Regions from separate parts of the Bacillus thuringiensis genome, predicted to be linked through region 2. Evidence: riboswitches for the same ligand, from Rfam matches in the RefSeq annotation. Region 2 holds a riboswitch; each other region holds the start of a gene.

Region 1 (4,171 bases), 720 kb from region 2:
TCTTTCCATCGAAAGATTTCACTATATTTTTTATTTGTAATCCGCTCATTTTTCACTTGGAAGGAATTCATTTGTAAAAGCATCTTTTACATCGATTTTCTTTTTAATAACTTTGTTATCATATAAGAAATTCATGTAATTCGTCCAAATTTCTTCCTTCTGTACTCCCCATGCTTTAGCATCATCTTGATACTTCGTACTTAACCATTTCTGGCTTTCTTGAACTAAATCTTTATTTACATCTGGAACAGCTTTAATTAGAAGATCAGCAGCTTCTTTCGGTTCCTTAATTGCAAAATTATAACCTTCTGTCGTTGCACTCATAAACTTTTTCACAAAGTCTTTATCTTGCTTCGTATGTTTTTCACTCGTAATAATAACAGGACTATAGAAATCAAGCGCTGGATCTAAGTCCTTCACCATAATCGTATTTAACTCTTTTCCTTGACGCTTCGCTTCAATACCATCCCAACCGTAATAAATCCATTCGAAATCTGCATCACGGCCGATTGATTTAAAGAAATCTGTTTGTCCTAAGATAATTTTTTCAACTTTATTAAAATCAGCTTGATGCTTATCCATAATCGTCTTTAATGTCGCTTCTTCCGCTGGTCCTCCCCAGCCGCCATAACGTTTACCTTCAAAAGCTTTCGGTGACGTCATATTATCTTTCTTAAGCGATGCAAAAGCTGAAGTGTTATGCTGAATAATCGCGCCTACAGACACAACAGGGATCCCTTCCACACGAGCTAACGTTACATTTTCTTGTGCGCTTATTGCGAAGTCAGCTTTTCCTGATGCTATCATTTGCTCTGCTGTTACATTGTCACCTGGTTGAATAATTTCTACATCTAATCCTTGCTTTTTGTAATAATCTTTCGCTTGCGCTACATATAAGCCAGTATGATTCGTATTTGGAAACCAATCTAATACTACTTTTACTTTTTGATCTTTACTTGCGCTTTCTTCTTTCTTCGCCGGATTACATCCAGCCACACCTACTGCTAATAAGGCAGCTAACATAACTTTTAAACCTTTTTTCATTTTCTGCCGTCCTTTCTATATATCCATGGTGCTGTTATTCTTGCCATAAACTCTACGATAAAATACAGGCATAATGTCACCATAACGATGATTGCTGCAACACCAAATACTCGGGCAGTCAAAAAGGATTTTGTAGCCCTCGTAAGCATAACCCCTAATCCTTCACTTGCACCGAGCCATTCTCCGATAATTGCCCCCATTACGCTATATGTAACTGCAATTTTTAAACCTGAGAAAAAGTATGGGAGCACTGCTGGAAATTTTACTTTCTGGTAAACTTGCCACTTTGTCGCCTTCATTGTTTGTAACAGCTTCAACATGTTTTTATCTACTGTTTGAAAACCTTCTAAAATACTAAGCGCAATTGGGAAGAAACAAACGAGTATTACGACCATTACTTTTGGCAACATCCCATATCCAAACCAAATAATAAATAGCGGTGCAAGTACAACGATTGGAATTGTTTGCGAAATAACGAGCAATGGATTTATTAAAATACGAAATAACGGTATAACGTCCATAATAATTGCGATGCTCGTCCCCAATAAAATTGCAAAGAATAGTCCAATTATAACTTCCTGCAGTGTTTGCATCGTATTTGGTAATAGTAAATCTTTCATCCCAATTAATTCTTGAACAATGGCAGAAGGCTTTGGTAAAATCCACGGTTCGATTTTAAATAATGAAACAGATCCTTCCCATATTGCAATGAGAAGGATAAGCCAAATAGTTGTAATAAGTTTAGATTGCTTCTGGTTTTTCATATTCATCACGGTACTTCCAAACCTTTTCATCTATTGTTACACCAGTGCTTGGACGATAATGGATTTTAATAGAAGTAATCACTTCTTCTGCTCCAGCATCGACGCAAGCTTGTTGCGCACGTTTAACGACATCAAGAAGTACATCTAATTCTCCTTCCAAAGTTGTTTCCATTGCCCCTACTTCATAACGAACTCCCGATTGTTGCACAACTTCAATTGCTTTATCGACAACAGAATATACATCTTTCGTTTTCGCTTGTGGTACTACTGAAAATGACATTGTAACTTGTTGTGACATAATAAAATCCCCCTTATAAAATTAAATTTCAAAAATAAGAAAAGGCTTTCCTACTGCGTAGGAAAGCCTTGTATGCAAGTTATTATAGAATAACATATGCTACATCACTTTAAGTAACTCCCTACGCTGGCATTATCCAGATCAGGTTGAGGGTCGATGTTTACTTACATCCTCTCAGCCAATTGGCTCCCCGGTCCTTAATTCGTTTTCATTGTAGCATGATTTATTTTATTGAACAAACAAAAGCATGCATAATCATTTCATTATTTTTGGAAAATATCCAACTTTTTCACCATGAGCTAATAACTGCTGTATAAATTCTTTATTGATTGCTGGTACTATCAATTCTTTTTTCTTAATCCATTCATTCGTTCTACGTGTACCCATTACAATTTCAGATTGCTGCGCTCCATCTCCTGCAACTTGAGAAGCAATTAACTCAGCTACTACTTCATTTCCCTTCGCTAATTCAAGTCCGGTATTTACATATTCTGAAAGTGGAACCATTTCAAGATTGTATCCACACTCTCCAATTAGCTGTATAAATTGTTCAAACTCAATTTGATGTGGATGACAGATGTGCAACGTTTCTCCATCTATTTGTGAATCTTGTACATACGTTACAATTGATTTACTAGCAAAATCAATTGGTGTGAAATCGATTCCCCATTTCACATTAGGAGCTTGTCCAATAAGTAGCATCGCTTTAATAAGACGATAGAATGCGTTTCCTTCGATATTTTGTTGGAATACACCTGTCTCTGAATGACACGCTAAGTTACCTGCACGATAAATATTTCCACGGACACCCTCTTGTATCGCTTTACGAACAAGGTTTTCTGCCTGTAATTTGCTATCAGAATACACATTCTCTAACTCTACATCGTAATTAAAATCACCTGTTTCCACATATGTGTCCCATTGCTCTATTGCTAATTCTATCGGAATACCAATTGTTGAAATAAAGTGGAATGATGCTCCTTCTTCCGCTAGGGCTAACATACGACTCGTTCCTTGCACATTCACATTTTCAAACTGGGCTACATCTCCAAAATGTCTTACATCTGCACCGCAATGAATCACCGTATCAACTTTGGAGTGAATAAATTTATCCTCATCCATACCAAGATACTCTGCCCCAAGATCACCAGGTACTGCTGTTATGCGTTGCAACCATTCTTGACTTATATCTTTAAAGTAATTTGTTAATGTATTAACAATTCTTTGTTGTATATCTTGCGTCGGTCTTACTAAGCAATAAATATGTGCTGTTGTATCTTTTAATAATTCATACAATATATGTGAACCTAAATAACCTGTAGCTCCCGTTAAAAAGATATTTGAAACTTTGCTGTCTGTCACTTCATTTATACGGGAAATTGGATCTGGCTCATGTATAACTTTATATTCATGGAATACTTCTTCTTCCTCAACTTTTAATTCTCTTTGAATTTGTGCTAACCCATATATCGTTCGTTCCTGGAAGAAGTCTTGAATTGTTAAATACGGAAAGTCTTCTTTCAACAAAGTTAAAACTCGCAATACTTTCAATGAATGCCCACCGATTGTAAAGAAATCATCATGAACACCAATTTTTGAGATTCCTAATACATCAATCCAAGCTTTCGCTATTTTTTCTTCCGCTTCGGTAGATGGTGCAATATATTCTTGTAAACGAAGTGGTTCATAGTCTGCTTCTAGTTGTGCTAATCGCTTCAAATCAACCTTTTTATTCGGTGTAAGTGGCAGTTCATTAATATAAATTAATTTAGACGGTACCATATAATCTGGTAATCGTTCTCTTAAATCATGTATTAAAGTTTCCATAGCAACTTCATTACTAGTTGTATAGAAAGCAACTAAGTAATGACTACCTTCTTCACCTTTCTTCGTAAATACAGCTGCATCTTTTACCATTTCATATTTTGCAATTGTGTTTTGGATTTCACCCAATTCAATTCGATGTCCTCTAATTTTCACTTGATTGTCTTTACGATGTAAAAACTCAATATTTCCGTCTTCCAATATTTTAACAATATCACCTGTTTTATATATCTTACTATCA
Region 2 (4,171 bases):
AACTTATTATACCGTCCGATTCGTAAAAAATTGGCAATACGGAAAGCATCTATTTTATCGGTCTTATCTTCTTCAAAGAGTTTTTTATACCGATGGATGGCTTTTGGATTTTGTACGACCACTTCCACGTCTAAAGCCCTCAAATCCTTATCTTCCGTTAGGAACATGGAAGGATGGAAACTATAGACGGAAGTAGATTCCATACCAATGACAATTTTTTTATAGTTGTACAACTGATGAAAATGGAGAACATCCTCCTTAATGGCGTTGGCACCATTCACATCGTTTGAAAGACAAATTTCTTTCAAAACAGTGTCATGACTGTCAAGAAAACATACATCAAGTTTTTCAGAGCTTACATCAATAGCTACGAATAATCTCAAAGAAAGGACCTCCTTTCTTTGAATAGTATTTGGAATGAGCTTGGATACTGTGGGATCTCCCTAGAGTCCAAAACATAGCCACAACCTCGCGTATGAGTATTCAATGATTGCCTTCATCTAAGCTGCCCTCCCCACTATGAGAGGTAAGTGAAGGAAAACGATACAGCTTGTGCGTATGCAGTGCATTTTGGTCTGGGTCACAGTCTTTTAACGTGGTCGAACTACAGGAGGAGTAAGCATATTCCCGATGGGTCCATTTCCGTACTTCCATTATCTGGGGAAATCCCCCAGTATCCAAGACTAAATTTTACCCATACATCATTTTTTTGATGTAGCTCTTGAAGATAAAAACTATTTAATTTTCAAGGAACAGTTATTAACTTAAAACTTATTATACGAGGAGGGTGTATCATGAAAAAAATATGCTTTGTATTAATTGTCGATGCTGGTATAAATTATGGTTCAATATTTTCTCTACCATTTTTAAGGAATCAGGATGATTTGAAGGAATATTTTTCTAAGTATTATGATGTTTCAATTAATTATATTAGAGATAAAAACTCAGTTGACTATTTGGTAGTTCCCAAACCGTGTCCAGCTTTCGATAATGAAAATAATCTTCCAATAATTGAAGTACCAGCAATCTTATTTATGGAAAAGAATTTTGAAAAAATAAAGACTTATATAGACAATTATTTTTCTAATAACTCATAAAGAAAATAAAAGTACAGTAAAAAGAAGTCCGATAAAAAACGAGTGGTGTAGAATATTTCTATTAATCATTCGTTTTTTATTATATTTACATATATTTTTTAAAAGAGGATTATAGACGTTCTGAAAAAAATTAATTATAACAAGAACGGTGTTCGTGCTACTATCTACGGTTATTTTTTGTACTAAGTCCCCCTTTAACTAACAAGATAACAAAAAATTAACATATTAAGGAAATAATGTTACGATAAATGTAAGAGATTTCTCTTTGAGTTTTAGCTCTGAATAATAAAGATAGTTAAATCACTAAATGGAGGAGCAGGTCAATTTTGTTCCTTGTATAGTAAATTGTTACCTATCTCTATTGCAGGTTGTATGGCAGGTAACAGTAGCAGTTGTAGCGAAATGCAGCAGAGACAAAGGCTCTTTGTCAAACGGGACTGATGAATGTATTTAGCAAGTAAAAAATGGTTCTTTCCGGAGTTAGTTGAAAAGTCTCATTCTCTCCAAAAGTAGAATCTTTGTCCGCAATGTGGAGAATTTGTATCGACCATACATGATTCTTTTAATAAGCTTTAACTTGTTTATGCTCCCTTCGGCAAGACCATTATTATTCTCATAAGTTACCGCATTTCTGACAGCTTCAATATCCCGGGCTAATCCATTCGTAAAGCTCTTAAACTCTTGTATATTAGTATTCTTAATTTTTTTAATACAATGGTCGAGATTCTCAACACTCTTTGTGGTGAAGATGTTTTTAAACTCCCATGTTAAGTTATAAACTATTTTTACAATAGGGTGTTCTTCGTAATTATTGTTGGTATTATGACGTATGTGCAGGCATATTATTTAACGTGGATGATTCCATAAACAACAAAAGAAATAAACTTTGCATTTTTCAGATTATCGTGTATGATGGGAAAGTATTGAAAATTAAATCAGTGATAAACTAGGGGTGCCTAACGTATGCGTAGGCTGAGAGAGAAGCGCGTGAACTTCTTAACCCTTTGGACCTGATCTGGCTCGTACCAGCGTAGGGAAGTTAACGGCTTTACATAATGATGTCTTTATGAGCCAGGTCCTTATTTTTTTATGGACCTGGCTCTTTTTATTTTGGCATGCGCTGGCCATATCTCGTCCTTGTCACGAACAGGGGGGCAACAAAATTTATGAAACAATCTGTTTCAGCTGAGCAAATTGAATTGAAATCGAGTTTACCAGGGAGTAAAAAAGTATATGTGAATGGACCACGAGAAGGTATGAAAGTGCCGATGCGTGAGATTGAACAAAGCGAAACGAATGGCGTTCCAAATCCGCCAATCCGTGTGTATGATACGAGCGGTCCTTATACAGATCCTGCGTATAAGGTCGAGTTGGAAAAAGGTATTCCAACACCGCGCCACTCTTGGATTATGGGGCGTGGTGATGTAGAAGCATACGAAGGGCGCGAAGTGAAACCAGAGGATGACGGTGTGAAAGTGGCTTCGAAGCATACATCTGTTTTCCCGCAAATGGATCGCCAGCCGCTTAGAGCGAAGCAAGGTGCAAACGTTACGCAAATGCACTATGCACGTAATGGCATTATTACGTCTGAGATGGAATATGTTGCGATTCGTGAAGGTGTAGAGCCGGAGTTTGTTCGTAAGGAAATCGCGGAAGGCCGTGCCATTTTACCAGCGAATATTAACCATCCGGAAGCAGAGCCGATGATTATTGGGCGTAACTTCCACGTGAAGGTCAATGCAAATATCGGAAACTCTGCTGTATCTTCTTCTATTGCAGAAGAAGTAGAGAAGATGACGTGGGCAACGCGCTGGGGTGCGGATACGATTATGGATTTATCTACAGGTAAAAACATTCATACGACGCGTGAGTGGATTATTCGTAACGCGCCTGTACCAGTTGGGACTGTACCGATCTATCAAGCGCTGGAAAAAGTAAACGGAATTGCAGAAGATTTAACGTGGGAAGTATATCGTGATACGTTAATTGAGCAAGCTGAGCAAGGCGTGGATTACTTTACGATTCACGCTGGTGTATTGCTTCGTTACATTCCAATCACGGCAAAGCGTACGACAGGTATCGTTTCACGTGGTGGTTCGATTATGGCACAGTGGTGTTTATTCCACCATAAAGAAAACTTCCTATACACTCATTTTGAAGAGATTTGTGAAATTATGAAGCAGTATGATGTTTCGTTCTCTCTCGGAGATGGATTACGTCCAGGTTCGATTGCAGATGCAAATGACGAAGCACAGTTTTCTGAGCTTGAAACACTTGGTGAATTAACCAAAATTGCTTGGAAACATGATGTGCAAGTTATGATCGAAGGACCTGGACACGTACCGATGCACTTAATTAAAGAGAATATGGAGAAAGAACTTGATATTTGTCAGGGCGCGCCGTTTTACACACTTGGGCCACTAACGACAGATATTGCACCAGGTTATGACCATATTACATCGGCAATTGGAGCTGCGATGATCGGTTGGTTTGGAACGGCGATGCTTTGTTATGTAACGCCGAAAGAACATTTAGGTTTACCGAATAAAGATGATGTACGCACGGGTGTTATTACGTACAAAATTGCAGCGCATGCGGCTGATCTTGCAAAAGGGCATAAAACGGCTCATCAGCGTGATGATGCACTTTCAAAAGCACGTTTCGAATTTCGTTGGCGCGATCAATTTAATTTATCTTTAGATCCTGAACGTGCGATGGAATATCACGATGAAACATTGCCAGCAGAAGGTGCGAAAACGGCTCATTTCTGCTCCATGTGTGGACCGAAGTTTTGTAGTATGAGAATTTCACATGATATTCGTGAATATGCGAAAGAAAATGATTTAGAAACGACAGAAGCAATTGAAAAAGGGATGAAAGAGAAAGCGAAAGAATTTAAAGACACTGGTAGTCATTTATACCAATAACACGTTACACCTCTTTACTTGATTGATCACACTGTAGTACCTAACTTAAATATAGAAGAAGCCCGCTTTGCTAAGACGGTAGCAAAGCGGGCTTCTGTCGTTTATCCCGCTATTTGTGGGCAGTAAGACCCCCCCTCAAAATTCAGC
Region 3 (4,171 bases), 1.0 Mb from region 2:
CAGTTTTAGCATGTCAAAGAGCTGTATTATCTCAAATTTCCGATCGCTTAGACCCGTTAAAGACAACTCATGTAGATGATTATTTATATGTGATGAAAGAAATGATGGAGCATATGACGATAGGAGTAATGGATCGATATGGTCATTTTATTGGAAAGCTACTATCTTATGTGCCATTTTTCGAAATGATACAAGTTCCACAGCATGCATATTATTGTGAAGAGTTACTGTATATTTGTAAGGGCATTGAATATAAAGAAGAAACACTACGCAATTATATATTTATACAATTACATGATTGTTTACCATCATTCTTTAGGCTATTTCTTAAAAATAAGCGTTACGCAACGATTCATGATATTCTTTTCTATTGGTGCGATGATGAACAACGAATGAGCTTAGAGAAAAAATATAATTTGAGCTTTATTTATGAAAAATATGCTTGTGGATAAACAATATTTTCGATATGAAAAATTAATATAAATTAAAAAGGATCTCCGGTTTATGTGAGATCCTTTTTTGTTAGTAAAACAAGGAGAAAGTGATTAAGACAAGAAACAACATTCCATATAGGAGAAGTTGTGCAGTGTAACTTCCTTGTATACCAAAAAAAGTATTAGCTTTTTCATACAAATTCAATATGTATTTTATTGGAGTATCTTTGAAAGATTGGTACACAGTGTCTCCTCTTTCTAAGCTTCTTGTTTTTGTTTTTGGTTATAAGGGACATTAATATATCTAGCTACAAATAACAAAACAGCCATAAAGAATACTGGAAATACAGTAGATAAATAAAAGCCATTACTAATTATATTTGTTATGAGAGCACTCAAAAGAAAAATAGCATTATAAATATGGGCAATTTTTTGTTTTAGTTGTACTTGAAATGATTCCATCATAATTTCTAATGCAACAAAAGCAATAATAATAGATAAAAATACAATGTTTGTATTGTAAATGATTAAACAACAGATTAAACCTAAAAAGGCTACGTATTCAATTATAAGAGGTATATTGCGTGGCATACAATTTACCTAACTAAATATGGCAGTGGATTTACTGCATTTGTTTTTTCAAAATTCCATTCTCCATTATGTAATTCAAAATGAAGATGTTGCCCGTATGAATGACCTGTGTTTCCCATATGACCTACTAATTGTCCAGTTTGTACTTGATCACCAGTTTGTACAGTGCGATCCTTCATATGGGCATAAACAGTTGTATATAATTTCCCATTGATTTGATGCGCAATGAACACAACATTTCCATAGCTAGCTGAATAATAAGATTTCACAACTTTACCTGCAGCAGCAGCTTGGATAGAGACGTTCCCTGGAGCGGCAATATCTATACCATAATGCATTTGTTCCCAGCGTATATCAAAGGTTGAGCTAATTCTTCCTTGAGCAGGGAATTTGAAAGCAGCTGGAATAGATGAAGGTTGCTCTGTTTTAGCTTGTGGTTGATTTTGTACTACATAGTGTTTTGCTACATATCCGTATCCTGTGCCAAAACGAATTTTATACCAAGTTCCTACAGTTTCTACTACTTGTACTTGTGTACCGTTTTGTAATGAACCGAGTAGAGCGCTACTTGTACTAGTGTTGCTACGTACATTCAGATTAGGTGTTGCAACAGTATATTTTGTATTATTTTGAACGGTGATTCCTTTTACTAAGGGCTGTGAACCATTAGAAACGAATGCTTTTTGTACGTAACCTGTTTGGCCATTGTGTGATATTTTATACCATTCGCCTTGATCTTCTTGAACGGTAATGAACTTGCCATTTGGTAATACATCTAAAATGGAAGATTCTAAATTAGGTTCAGAGCGAACGTTTAATGCATTAGCATTGACGATGTATTGATCATTAGATTGAAGTTTGTTTTTTAGTAAAATAGCATCTTTTTGTACATAACCTACTTTATTATGAACAGATACTTTATACCAACCATTAGTTGTTTCAAGGATGTTCACTTTTGTATTAAAGCGAATTGTATCAATTGATGTGCTTTTTACGTTATCTTTTGTATGTAATGCTACTTGATCGACTTTGACATACCCAGTTTTAATATTAGATAATTGTTCAGCGTTTGCTTTTTGTACATTTGTTTCACCCATAGAAGGAAGTAAAGAAGCAATCGCTACAGTAGTTGCTGTTAAAGCAGTAGCTTTCATATTCATGGAATAGAGACCTCCTCTAGTTGTATAGTTGTAATTTTATTATAGTATAAAGATATAATATAGTGGGTGTATTCACATAAATGTAATATGAAATCAATATAAAAATAAATTTTTTGAGGATAATGATTCCCTTTTATACAATTAATTGGGGTTTTATTTTCTAAAATAGAATGTATGTATTTTATAACTTCAATATTTTGTTGATAATTAAGAAAATTAAAACAGTTGATGATGTCTTATTAGGGTGTTATACTGACAGTGATAATTTTATAGTTTGCTAGGAGAGCTGGTGTTGCCAGCTGAGAGTAGGCCGTAAGCCTTTGATCCTTTTTATTACCTGATCTAGATTATGCTAGCGTAGGGAAGCAATTCGGACACTAACAATGAGTCCCCGTTTCTTTGCGTATAGAAACGGGGCTTTTTTATTTGAAAATTTCATATTGAAACCACTAGGGGTGCTTGATTTGCTGAGAGAGGAATAATCCTTAACCCTTATAACACCTGATCTAGGTAATACTAGCGAAGGGAAGTGGAACATCGAATAAATGTATAATTTTATTTGCTGTAACCACTTCTTATATATAGAAGTGGTTTTTTATTTAGATACATATATTGAAAGGGGATAGAGAAATGAAATTTTGCGATAGATTATTAGAAACTGTGCAACCAGTTTGGGAGATGAGTCATAATCATCCGTTTGTAGTGGGTATGGGAGATGGCACGTTAGAAAAAGATAAATTCCAGTATTATATTATTCAAGATTATTTATATCTGCTAGATTATGCAAAGTTATATGCGATTGGTGTTGTAAAAGCAACGAATCCACAAGTAATGGGAAAGTTCGCTGAACAAATTGATGGAATATTAAATGGCGAAATGACAATCCATAAACAATATGCAAAAAGACTTGGAATTTCTATAGAGGAGATAGAGTCTGCGAAACCATCTGCTAAAAATTTAGCTTATACAAATTACATGATGTCTGTATCTCAAAATGGCACACTTGCGGAATTAATAGCAGCGCTTCTTCCTTGTATGTGGAGCTACTGGGAAATTGGAAAGCGTTTAAATGATATTCCTGGAGCAAGAGATCATGAGTTTTTTGGTGAGTGGATTCAAGGATATAGTTCGGAAGAATACGGTAATCTTTGTATTTGGTTAATAGATTTATTAAATGAAATGGCAGTTGGAAAGTCTGAGAAAGAACTAGATAGATTAGAGGAGATTTTCTTATATTCCAGTCGATTTGAATATTTATTCTGGGATATGTCCTATCGTAAGGAGATGTGGGGATTTGAGGAGGAAGAACATACTACAGTTTCATAATGTTTCTTTTCATTACGATGAGAAACCAATCATCCATGAATTAAATGCTTCTATACATGAGAAAGAGTTTGTCAGTATTATCGGACCGAGTGGATGTGGGAAAAGTACTTTATTTCGCCTTATTACAGGCCTAGAGAAGGTAAGTACTGGACAGATAGAACTGACAGAAACAAAGCACCATCCTGTAGGGTATATGCCGCAAAAAGATATGCTTTTGCCGTGGAGAACAATTATTGAGAATGCCGCCTTGCCGCTAGAGTGCCAAGGTGTACAGAAGAAAGAAGCACAAGTAAAGGCAAAGGAACTGTTATATAAATTTGGTTTACAAGGATATGAGACAAAACATCCGAAAGATTTATCTGGTGGTATGAGGCAACGCGTATCTTTTATCCGAACTTTATTAACGGGCGGGGAGATATTGTTATTAGATGAACCGTTTAGCGCGTTAGATGCTTTAACGAAGGCCTCTTTACAAGAATGGTTGTTTGAACAATGGCAAGAGTGGGAAAAAACAATTTTATTCATTACTCATGATGTTGAAGAAGCGTTATTTCTTTCGAACCGAGTTTTAGTAGTGGAACAGCAGCCGATAACGACTTTGACTGAGCGGATTGTACCGCTTGATCATAACAGAACACGAAAAGATTTATATAAACCGGA
Region 4 (4,171 bases), 710 kb from region 2:
GTTTAATCGCAACATTTACTTCTATCGGCATTGGAATGCTTTTAATTTCTATTATGTTTTAAAGAAAAAGCACAAACCTTTATTTTAAAAGGTTTGTGCTTTTTTAATCAAACGTTTGTTTAAAATTTTGGGCAGTCCATTTCTCCATGTAGCACTTAAAATACTACACGTCCTTCCTTACAAACTTCTCTTTACTTCTTCAGCTAATTTTCTCGTACTTTCATACGCCGATTCAGCTAAACTAATTGCTGAAATAACTGAAACACCTTCCGCACCCGCCTCTATAACTGCCGCTGTATTTTCAATTGTAATCCCGCCAATACCAACGATTGGCACTGTAATTCCTTGTTCTCTAAAATAAGCTAATCCTTTCGTTCCTTGAACCGCTTTCGTATCTTTTTTCGTACTCGTTGGGAAAATAGGTCCAACGCCTAAATAATCTGCTCCATGTTCGATTGCAAAGCGTGCTTCTTCAATTGTATGAGCAGATACACCGATAATTTTATCTCCCATTTTTTCACGAACAGATGTAATTCCTTCATCATCTTGTCCTACATGAACACCATCTGCATCTAATTCAATGGCTAATTCTACATCATCATTTACAATGAAAGGAACACTATATTCCTTACAAAGAGTCTGCAATTCTTTTGCAAAACGCACTCTATCCTCTCCAATTAAAGAACCTTCCCCCTTTTCACGAAATTGAAAAAGTGTCACTCCACCATCTAACGCTTCTTTCAATACAGTTAAAGGATCCTTCGTGCAGTTATTGCTTCCCATAATAAAATACACTTGTAATAGGTTAGACATTTTCTTTGTTTCAATGCGCATCATGTGTTTCATCCCCCTTACTCTAACTCCTCAATCTTCCCATACTTCTCCATATCAGCTGAAGTTGTATTCGCTAATTGATTTAAAAATTCAATTTGGAAACTACCTGGCCCTTTTTCTACTGTTTTAGCAGCTGCCAGTTCTGCAGCTACACCATAAAACGTTAATGCGGCTACTGCTGCTTTTACATAATCTTTTTCAACTGCTACAAATGCTCCTATTACCGAAGTTAGTAAACACCCTGTTCCCGTAACTTTTGTTAAAATAGGATGACCATTTCGAATAAGAACAGTTCGCTCTCCATCTGTAACAACATCTTCTTTTCCAGTAATGACCGCAACTGTATTTAGTTCATCTGCTGCCTGCCTTGCAATACTTACAACATTTCCATTTCCAGTACCAGCGTCTACCCCTTTAATTTCCCATTTCTCATTAATAACGTTTGCTATTTCAGCCGCATTTCCGCGGATAATTGCTAAATCAATTTCAGCCGGAATATGTCTCGCAACTTCTGTTCGATACGAAGTTGCTCCTGCACCAACTGGATCAAATAGTACTGGCACATTGTTCACATTTGCTGATTTACCAGCGAGTAACATCGCTTCTACTTCCTCAGGACGAAGTGTCCCCATATTTAATACTAACGCTCCAGCAATGCTAGCCATTTCTGCTACTTCCTCTTTTGCATACGCCATTACAGGCGATGCCCCAAGTGCCAACAAACCGTTAGCAGTAAAATTTGTTACAACAACATTTGTAATATTATGAACTAACGGATTAGATTCTCTCACCAAATCCACTACTTTACTAATTTCTTTCATATTCATCCTTTTCATCTCCTAACTATAATGATGGGAGATACACAAAAAGACACTTTGCGCGTACGCAAAGTGCCTGAACATGTGCTTTTACACTCTCCCTACGCTGGCATTATCCAACAGGTTCAAATGGTCAATGACGGACTAGTAGTCATCCTCTCAGTTTGTATCCACAAACTCCCATGTGTTTCTTATTCATCTACTTCAAAGTCTACTCTTATTCTAGTAAAATAACAAGTTCTTTACTTTTCTATTTAATATAGGAGCAACTGATAAAGTGAAGGCTTTTACGGGCAGTTGTTCCCCCACCTAACTTATTTGCTTTCGTTGAATTTTGAGGTGGGGATCTTACTGCCCGTTAATGCGGGATAAAGTGAAACTTTAATCAGTGGGGGTTTTGTTCATTCCATTAAAAACAGCTCAAATATGGAGCGAAACTGAATCTCAAGAAGATGTATGCTATATTTAACTTATGGAAATTTGAAAGGATGTTTTTAATATGTCAAAAAGCGTTGTAATCGCTGAAAAACCTTCCGTTGCACGAGATATTGCTCGTGTACTGAAGTGTGATAAAAAAGGAAACGGCTATCTTGAGGGTAGTAAATATATTGTAACTTGGGCTTTAGGTCATCTCGTTACATTAGCAGATCCAGAAAGCTATGATGTGAAATATAAACAGTGGAATTTAGAAGATTTACCGATGCTACCGGAGCGTTTGAAATTAACGGTTATTAAACAAACTGGTAAACAATTTAATGCTGTAAAAAGTCAGCTACTTAGAAAAGATGTAAATGAAATTATTGTAGCAACAGACGCTGGACGTGAAGGGGAATTAGTCGCACGCTGGATTATCGATAAAGTTAAGCTAAATAAACCAATCAAACGTTTATGGATTTCTTCTGTAACCGATAAAGCAATTAAAGATGGTTTTGCAAATTTAAAACCAGGTAAAGCCTATGACAATTTATACGCTTCAGCAGTTGCACGTTCAGAAGCTGACTGGTATATCGGTCTTAATGCAACTCGCGCTTTAACAACTCGCTTTAATGCCCAGTTAAATTGCGGCCGTGTGCAAACTCCTACTGTTGCTATGATCGCTAGTCGTGAGGATGAAATAAAAAACTTCAAAGCACAAACTTACTACGGCATCGAAGCTCAAACAATGGAGAAACTCAAACTTACTTGGCAAGATACAAATGGCAATAGCCGTAGTTTTAATAAAGAAAAAATTGATGGTATTGTAAAAAGTTTAGATAAACAAAATGCTACTGTTGTGGAAATTGATAAGAAACAGAAGAAATCATTCTCTCCTGGTCTTTACGATTTAACTGAATTGCAACGTGATGCAAATAAAAAGTTCGGTTACTCTGCCAAAGAAACATTAAATATTATGCAGAAATTGTATGAACAGCATAAAGTGCTAACGTACCCTCGTACAGATTCACGCTACATTTCATCTGATATCGTTGGAACACTTCCAGAACGTCTAAAAGCATGTGGTGTTGGAGAATACCGTCCCTTCGCACATAAAGTATTACAAAAGCCTATCAAACCTAACAAATCATTTGTTGATGATAGTAAAGTAAGCGATCATCATGCGATTATTCCAACAGAAGGATACGTTAACTTCTCAGCATTCACAGATAAAGAACGCAAAATTTATGATTTAGTTGTAAAACGTTTCTTAGCTGTTTTATTCCCAGCATTCGAATACGAGCAACTAACATTACGTACTAAAGTTGGTAGTGAAACGTTCATTGCACGCGGAAAAACAATTTTACATGCTGGTTGGAAGGAAGTATACGAAAATCGATTTGAAGACGATGATGTAACTGATGACGTAAAGGAGCAGCTTCTACCTCGCATTGAAAAAGGCGATACATTAACTGTAAAGTTAATTATGCAAACATCAGGTCAAACGAAAGCACCTGCACGCTTTAATGAAGCAACTTTACTTTCAGCAATGGAGAATCCTACAAAATATATGGATACTCAAAATAAACAACTTGCTGATACGTTAAAGTCAACTGGTGGATTAGGTACTGTAGCGACACGTGCAGATATTATCGACAAACTTTTCAACTCTTTCTTAATTGAAAAACGTGGTAAAGATATTCACATTACATCAAAAGGTCGTCAATTACTTGATTTAGTACCAGAAGAATTAAAATCACCTACACTAACTGGTGAGTGGGAACAAAAACTTGAGGCAATTGCAAAAGGAAAACTCAAGAAAGAAGTATTCATTTCGGAAATGAAGAACTATACGAAAGAAATTGTTTCTGAAATTAAATCGAGTGATAAAAAATATAAACATGACAACATTTCAACGAAGTCTTGTCCAGACTGCGGCAAACCAATGCTAGAAGTAAACGGCAAAAAGGGAAAAATGCTCGTATGCCAAGATCGTGAATGTGGTCATCGTAAAAATGTATCTCGTACAACAAACGCTCGCTGTCCGCAATGTAAGAAGAAATTAGAATTACGTGGTGAAGGTGCAGGTCAAATCTTTGCATGTA

Evidence for each region. A riboswitch is a leader RNA that binds a small molecule or an ion and turns the genes downstream of it on or off. The one in region 2 is predicted to bind thiamine pyrophosphate.
Region 1: another riboswitch for thiamine pyrophosphate. It lies ahead of AC241_RS02225 (MTH1187 family thiamine-binding protein); the one in region 2 lies ahead of thiC (phosphomethylpyrimidine synthase ThiC).
Region 3: another riboswitch for thiamine pyrophosphate. It lies ahead of tenA (thiaminase II); the one in region 2 lies ahead of thiC (phosphomethylpyrimidine synthase ThiC).
Region 4: another riboswitch for thiamine pyrophosphate. It lies ahead of thiM (hydroxyethylthiazole kinase); the one in region 2 lies ahead of thiC (phosphomethylpyrimidine synthase ThiC).

What each region holds. Positions count from the first base shown of each region.
Region 1 is NZ_CP012099.1:423,954-428,124, reverse strand. Features, by position in the region: gene AC241_RS02240 (ABC transporter ATP-binding protein) at 1-49, opposite strand, end outside; gene AC241_RS02235 (ABC transporter substrate-binding protein) at 46-1,044, opposite strand; gene AC241_RS02230 (ABC transporter permease) at 1,041-1,814, opposite strand; gene AC241_RS02225 (MTH1187 family thiamine-binding protein) at 1,786-2,106, opposite strand; TPP riboswitch at 2,208-2,309, opposite strand; gene AC241_RS02220 (non-ribosomal peptide synthetase) at 2,362-4,171, opposite strand, start outside.
Region 2 is NZ_CP012099.1:5,001,456-5,005,626, reverse strand. Features, by position in the region: gene AC241_RS25920 (IS110 family transposase) at 1-383, opposite strand, end outside; gene AC241_RS25915 (hypothetical protein) at 795-1,097, shown strand; gene AC241_RS33420 (transposase) at 1,578-1,847, opposite strand; partial or broken gene AC241_RS36050 (L-lactate permease) at 1,893-1,964, shown strand; TPP riboswitch at 2,036-2,151, shown strand; gene thiC (phosphomethylpyrimidine synthase ThiC) at 2,264-4,024, shown strand.
Region 3 is NZ_CP012099.1:749,260-753,430, forward strand. Features, by position in the region: gene AC241_RS03865 (DUF3965 domain-containing protein) at 1-452, shown strand, start outside; gene AC241_RS03875 (hypothetical protein) at 693-1,025, opposite strand; gene AC241_RS03880 (SH3 domain-containing protein) at 1,031-2,185, opposite strand; TPP riboswitch at 2,455-2,566, shown strand; TPP riboswitch at 2,627-2,730, shown strand; gene tenA (thiaminase II) at 2,816-3,511, shown strand; gene AC241_RS03890 (ABC transporter ATP-binding protein) at 3,480-4,171, shown strand, end outside.
Region 4 is NZ_CP012099.1:414,366-418,536, reverse strand. Features, by position in the region: gene AC241_RS02210 (anaerobic C4-dicarboxylate transporter family protein) at 1-62, shown strand, start outside; gene thiE (thiamine phosphate synthase) at 178-837, opposite strand; gene thiM (hydroxyethylthiazole kinase) at 852-1,661, opposite strand; TPP riboswitch at 1,734-1,846, opposite strand; gene topB (DNA topoisomerase III) at 2,152-4,171, shown strand, end outside.